2 linked regions of the Oligoflexus sp. genome follow. The protein of the gene in region 2 interacts with the protein of the main gene of each other region in a pairwise test. Links are inferred from orthologs where the notes say so. Each region holds a gene or a part of one and is shown on either strand. Other genes may lie near its edges.

Evidence for each region.
Region 1: the proteins of VFO10_RS03020 (region 2) and VFO10_RS24780 interact in binary tests that used the Escherichia coli proteins (3 or more experiments, as listed by UniProt). The link is inferred for Oligoflexus sp. from one-to-one orthologs.

Annotation. Positions count from the first base shown.
Region 1 is NZ_DASTAT010000112.1:30,092-33,197, reverse strand. Bases 315-3,101 are described here. They hold VFO10_RS24780 (undecaprenyldiphospho-muramoylpentapeptide beta-N-acetylglucosaminyltransferase), read right to left. Parts: upstream 2,346-3,101; coding sequence 1,284-2,345; downstream 315-1,283. Other genes in these bases: VFO10_RS24770 (hypothetical protein), read right to left, coding at 2,819-3,101; VFO10_RS24775 (hypothetical protein), read right to left, coding at 2,360-2,815; VFO10_RS24785 (N-acetylmuramoyl-L-alanine amidase-like domain-containing protein), read left to right, coding at 489-1,292; VFO10_RS24790 (hypothetical protein), read left to right, coding at 315-381. Also shown: more of VFO10_RS24790, read left to right, coding at 82-314; more of VFO10_RS24770, read right to left, coding at 3,102-3,106. UniProt on the Escherichia coli protein: Cell wall formation. Catalyzes the transfer of a GlcNAc subunit on undecaprenyl-pyrophosphoryl-MurNAc-pentapeptide (lipid intermediate I) to form undecaprenyl-pyrophosphoryl-MurNAc-(pentapeptide)GlcNAc (lipid intermediate II).
Region 2 is NZ_DASTAT010000017.1:75,708-78,937, forward strand. Bases 279-3,189 are described here. They hold VFO10_RS03020 (TrmH family RNA methyltransferase), read right to left. Parts: upstream 2,184-3,189; coding sequence 1,374-2,183; downstream 279-1,373. Other genes in these bases: VFO10_RS03010 (response regulator), read left to right, coding at 279-726; VFO10_RS03015 (response regulator), read left to right, coding at 726-1,370; VFO10_RS03025 (hybrid sensor histidine kinase/response regulator), read left to right, coding at 2,343-3,189. Also shown: more of VFO10_RS03010, read left to right, coding at 1-278; more of VFO10_RS03025, read left to right, coding at 3,190-3,230.

The sequences.
Region 1 (3,106 bases), on a different replicon or contig from region 2:
TTTATGGTGAAGGAAATTGGATGCAGCGCTTTGGAATTCAACTTGCAGGGTACTGAACCGACACCAAGGAAGGAGATCCTGATGAAACATTATTTTGGAATCCCGGCGCTCACCTGCGCTCTTCTCCTGGCTGGAGCACAAAGCGGTTGGGCTCAAGCCATGAACCCACCGGCAGATAAAAGCGTCAGCGCAGGTCACGATGCGAATCACAGCCGCGCCACAACCCATACCAGCCCAAAGAACGTCAATCCGAAAGTGGCCAAGGATTCACGACACTGCACCGCGAATCAAAACTTCGTGAAGCAGGGTGATCACATGATCTGTGTTCCCCGCACCACCAACGACAGCGGCATGCCCATGGGCAAGGAAAAAGCTCAGTAAACCGTTCAAGGGATCGGGACGGGATGACCTTCCCTTTCCCCATGCTTCTGTTTTAAACTGATAGCCAGAGGCTCCTGCCACTCGATTCATTCCATCAGGTTTCCAGCATGCCCTTGATCAAAGAGACTCTGTTCACACTGCTTTTGGCAGGCTCACCCACGCTTCCGCTGGGTCAAAGCCTGGACGCGATCAGCGCCTTTTTCCTGGATATACGCTTTAAGACAGATGCGCTCGGTGAAGGCCCAGGCGCGCCGGACAGCGATCCCATTGCCCGCCTGGATGCCTTTGATTGCACGACTTACGTGGAAACGGTGTGGGCCATGCACAGGGCCAAAGCCGGGCAGGACTGGACCAAGGTCCTGCAAGGCCTGCGCTATCGCGGTGGGCAGGTGAACTTCACGGAACGTCTGCATTTCATTTCCGTGGATTGGCTTCCCTATCATCAAAAAGAAGGGCGGGCTCAGGATGTGACGGCGACTTTGGGCCTGCCGCTTTCCGAAGCGAAGACTCTGATTGACCGTCGCGGCTGGTATCAGAAAAAGCATCCCGCCAATCTGTTGGAATTCCTGAGCCGCTATCCCAAAAGCGAAGCGGAGTGGGCCCTGGTGAGGTACGTGGATTTCGGCGCCCTGTTGGATAAGCCCGCGGCTCTTGAAAAGCTGCGCGAGGAATTAAAAAAAGGCGCGCTGCTCGCAAACTTCGTCAGGCCGAATTTTGATATGGTCAGTACGATAGGCACGGCCATTGATATCACGCATCAGGGTTTTCTGGTTCTTAAGGATGGCAGGATCATTCTGCGGCATGCATCGGTGAGTCTGATGAAGGTCGGTGATGAGGACTTCCTGGATTACCTGAAGTTTTACCGTCATCACCGCAGTCTCAAAGGCTTGCAGATCGTTCGTCTACTTTAGATTCAAAACCTTGTGCAGATAATCGAAGATCACCTTGGCAATACCTTCGCCGCTGCCGCTCTTTCTGAGGCGCTCCTGCATCGCGGGAGCCTCCTGCCGGGTCTTTTCTATGGCCGCGATCAGCGTTGCCGGTGAAAGCTCGGTCTCGCGAAGTACCTGGGCCCAGCCCTGCGATGCGAAGGATTTGGCGTTATCGACCTGATCACCGCGGCTGGCGATTTCCAGAGGAATCAGGAGCATGGGTTTGGCCAGCGCCTTCAGTTCGAAAAGGGAATTCGCGCCGGCCCGCGTGACGACCAGATCAGCCAGAGCGAAGATATGTTCGAGTCCTTCATTCACATATTCAAATGCGGCATAAGACGGATGCTTGAAGTCGATGCCCTTGCCTTTGCCGGTCAGATGAATGATCTGCCAGGTGGGAACGAGTTCCGGAAGGGCTGAACGCAGAGCTGCGTTGATTCGCTCGGCCCCGGAACTGCCACCCATCACCAGCATGGTTGGACGACCAGGATCGAAGCCGCACATCTTCGCGCCCTGCTCGCGGCTGCCATGCAGAAGCTGTTCACGCACAGGAATCCCCGCTGCAACCGAACGCACGCCGGTCAGATATCTCTCGGTTTCAGGGAAGCAGTAGAAGATCAAACGGCAGAAGGGTTTGATCAAGCGGTTCGCAAGACCGGGCGTCAGATCCGATTCATGCGAAACCACGGGAATTCTTAGAACCCAAGCCGCCAGCGCCACCGGCACGCTGACGAAACCGCCTTTGCTGAATACGAGATCGGGTCTTTTGCGGAACAAAAGAAAAAGCGCCTGGAACACGCCGATGACCAGACGGAAGATATCGACGAAGTTTTCCACGGAAAAGTAACGCCGCAGCTTGCCAGTCTGAATTGTGTAAAAGGTCAGCCCGGCCTTGGTCGCCAGCTCCTTTTCGATACCACGCGAGCCGATGTAGAACACCTCCCAGCCCAGCTTCCGATACTGGGGCAGAAGGGCAATATGTGGCATCACGTGACCGGCCGTGCCACCTCCTGTCAGCGCGACTTTTACCATGGGATTCTTCCTTATCAAGGGAGCTGTAAGAGAGTTGGAATCTGTCTTTCCAAAGGATACGCTTCTTCAATGGAGCGGTACATCATGCGCCGATCCATAATCACCGGGCGAAAGCGCGGAAGCCTTTGACCCAGAAACTGCAGGACCTTTTCATCCAAAGGATCGAGCATGCAGACCTGAAAAGTCCCATCATCATCGCGATAGGGGATGAAGCACTTGTATTCCTGCGCCTCGGGCCAGGAGATCATGGCCAGAGCCTCCGAGTCCACATCCGAGGCATCGAAGCTATAGAGGCGGTCGAGTTTGAAAACTTCGGCGATCGCATCGGCAAGGCTGTGTTCCGCCATGATATGCGTTTCGAGCAGGGCCTCGTAGGTGGTGACCTTCCATTTTTCCGCGTACATGCCCAGCATGCGCACGTTGGTGGAGGTGATGTAACCAGCGTCTTCCAGAGCTTCGAGCAGTTTCAAAACTCACTCCTCCTCTTTGGGGGACCAACGGCATTCGATGCCCTGCAGATTCTCAGCGGTCAGGACCATGCTCGCATCCCTGCGGCTTTGCAGCTGCACCGATTCCTTGCGCAGGCCCCAGTAAACATCCCAGTTCGAAGTGGACTGCCAGGCCCAGGGGCTGTCACTGCCATGCTTGGCGATCGTCACCTCTGTCAGGCGTTCCTGGTCCTGAACGGCCAGATGAAGTCCGTCGGCGTCCGCCTTATAGGATACCACCTGGCGCAGCCAGCCGCGTGGCAAATGTCCCGA
Region 2 (3,230 bases):
AACCTGACCGTGGCCTCGGGTCTCCTCGTCAAACTCGGCTACTCTGTGGACACAGCTGCGAATGGTCATGAAGCCCTGGAGAAGGTGAAAAGGAAAACCTACGATGTCATCTTCATGGACTGCCAGATGCCGATCATGGATGGCTATAAGGCGACCGAGCACATCCGCGCTTTCTATAGTCCCGAGCGCGGCCCTCTGATTATTGCGCTCACGGCCAATGCGATGGAAGAGGCTCGCGACAAAGCCCTGGAGTCCGGCATGGATCACCTGATCGTCAAACCGATTTCGAGTGATATCCTGGTTCGCACCGTTGGTTATGCCCGGACCCGGCCCGCGGAAATTCCAGCTGCGAATCCGGCTGCACCCATCATGGACTTCAAGGCTTTCTCGATGGGGCTCGGGGATGACAGCGATCTGATTCAGACAGCCATCCACCGCTATTTTGAAGAGATTGATGGCATGATGCTGCGGCTTCGCAGCGAGGTCGAGCGCGCCGACGCTGCCTCGGTAGGCAGGACGGCCCATACTCTTAAGGGCATGACCTCGCTCTTTGCGGCGCACGCTCTGGTCGAAGCCAATCGCAACCTGGAACTGGCAGGCAAGGAAGGCCGCCTGGAAGAATTGAATGCACTTCTCAAAAGGGTTGAAAATCTCACTGAGCTTCTCAAAGTGGAACTGAAGAAGCTGATTGACGATCGCAGCCCGTCCAGAAAGGATGTGGCCTGATGACAGCTCAGCACAAGATTCTGGTCGTGGAAGATTCGCTCGTTCTTCGGGATATCGAGTCTTTGCAGCTGCGCAAGGCAGGCTTTCAGACCCTTGCCTGTGAAACAGGCGAGACCTGCCTGCAGATCCTGAATCAGGATAAAACGATTGATGCGGTTTTGCTGGATATCGAGCTGCCCGGTATTTCCGGATTGGAAGTCCTCACCAAAATCCGCCAGACATCCAGCATTCTGCAGCTGCCCGTGATCATGGCGACGGGCAAGACGGATACCGAAACCACAGTCCAGGCGCTGCGTCTGGGGGCCAATGATTATGTGACCAAGCCCGTGGATTTTGATATCGCCCAATCACGCCTGCGCACGCACCTTCAGCTGCGTGATCTGTCGACAATCCAGGAAAAGATGAAAAAAGCGGAGGCCGTTCGGGCTTTGATCACGACCTACAACCATGAAATCAACAATGCACTGATGATAGCAACGGGAACCATCTCGCGCGGCCTTGACGGCATGGATCGCATCCGCTTCGAAAAGCTGACTCAATCCCTGGACCGGATCGCTGACATTGTGAAACGTCTGCAGGAAGCATCCGGCAAGGATCTGGAAATGACGACCTATGTGGAAGGCACGAAAATGCTGAAGATATAAGGTTCAGCCGTCTGCATCCCGAATGCCATGCTGCCGGCTGTATTCCCCGAGCATAAGCCCTGTGGCCACCGAGACGTTCAAGCTCTCGACCGCGCCCGTCCCTGGAATAACGATCGCATCATCAAACAAGGCTTCAATTTCAGGCGAAGCGCCGTGCACTTCATGCCCCATGACAAGGCAGAGCTTGCGGGCCAAGGGCTGCGCGTAAAGAGACGTACGCGCATGGCTCGATGTCCCCACGATGCGATAGCCGAGCTGCCGCAAGGACGAGAGGAAGTTCAGGGCATCATTCAGGACAAAGGTCTCGACGAATTCCGCTCCCCCTTCGCTGACCCTTGCCGTGGCTGCGGAAAGTGGCGGCAGCTGCTGATGACCAGCCAGCGTCCTCCATCCGAAATGCGCCATCACCCGCATGATGGTGCCGATGTTGTGGGGATTCTGCACGCCATCCAAAAAGATAAAAGGCTGCGGGAAAAGCTCCAGTCTTTTGCGAAGAGCCAGCTCGCTTCCATGCACAGGCGCACGGGCGAGGATAGCCACGCCTTCATGATGAACGGAGCTCGTGATCTTTTCGAGGTCCGCGGGACTTACGATATGGTAAGCCTTCTTCTGCTGGGCACACCAGCGAAGCAGCTCGCCAAAGATTCCGAGTTGCTCCTGGGTGCAATAAACCCGAATGATATCATCCTTCCGCAGTCGCACCAGGGTTTCACAGATATGAAGGCCACAGTACAAAAGCTCAGGTCTTTTTTCTGTGACCTGGATGGGGCTTTTGCTGGCAATGATCGGCGTGGAACGCGGTTTGAAACCCATGATAATTCCTTTGCAAACAGAGGCCCCAATTTCTAGCCCAACTGCGTCCCAATGCCAAGACTTCCTGTCCAAGAAGAATGATTTCAGTGAGTTAAGACTTGGCTTCCGATTCCGATAGACCCCTTAGGACAAGTTTGCCAGGCACAAGACAGGTCAACCATGACTTTCCCGGGTTTCCACAAAACCTTTGAACGTCTGCCCATCGCAAGGCAGCTCCTGCTGCAATGGGTGGCATGGATCAGCGTCGCCTCGATCCTTCTGTCCGGCAGCGCGGCCTTGATGATGAAGAGACAATTGAATAACGAGCTCCTCACGCGGGCCACGGAAGAAGCCGGCAATCGGCTTGACCTTGTGGATATGCATCTGCGTAGTCTTGAAGAAGAGGTGCTGCGTCTGGCCCGGCATAGCTTTTCACAGCCGCATCGTCGCAAGGAACTGCAGAGGGCGCTCATGGCTGACCTCATGCTCCACCGTGAGACGCGTGGGCTCATGTTCCTGGATCATTCGGGCCAGGTCGTTCAAACGATCCGTCCTGAATCGCTGAACCCGCCTGAACGGAAAGATCCCGCCGCGGAGGATATTCACACTGTTCTGCACAAAGGGCAAATTCTGCGTCGACTCGAAGCCGCGCGCGGCGATTATATCCTGATCGTGCCCATCAAGAATGGAGAGACGATCATCGGCGCCGTCGCGGCGTTCTTTGATTTTACGGTCGTGCTCCAGCAATTCTTTCAAAGACGCACCACTCTCCTCTATGCCTTTGAACAAGGCGGACACAATTTCTTTCAAACCGGCGACTTCGTCGGTGGCCAAGCCCTGCCGTACCAGACGAGTATGATGCGGGAGCTGGATATCAGCTGCCGTTATGGGGCGAATGATCCTGAGTTCCTCCGTCCCTTGCATGATGCCTCGATCCTGCTCCTCATCATCAGCCTCGCGCTCGTCGTCATCACCATCGCGTTTTGCGTCGGACTTGCTCATCGCATCACAGAGCCTCTGCGGAAGATGACCGAAACACTCGGCGGAGCCGGTGATGGATCGGAGCAG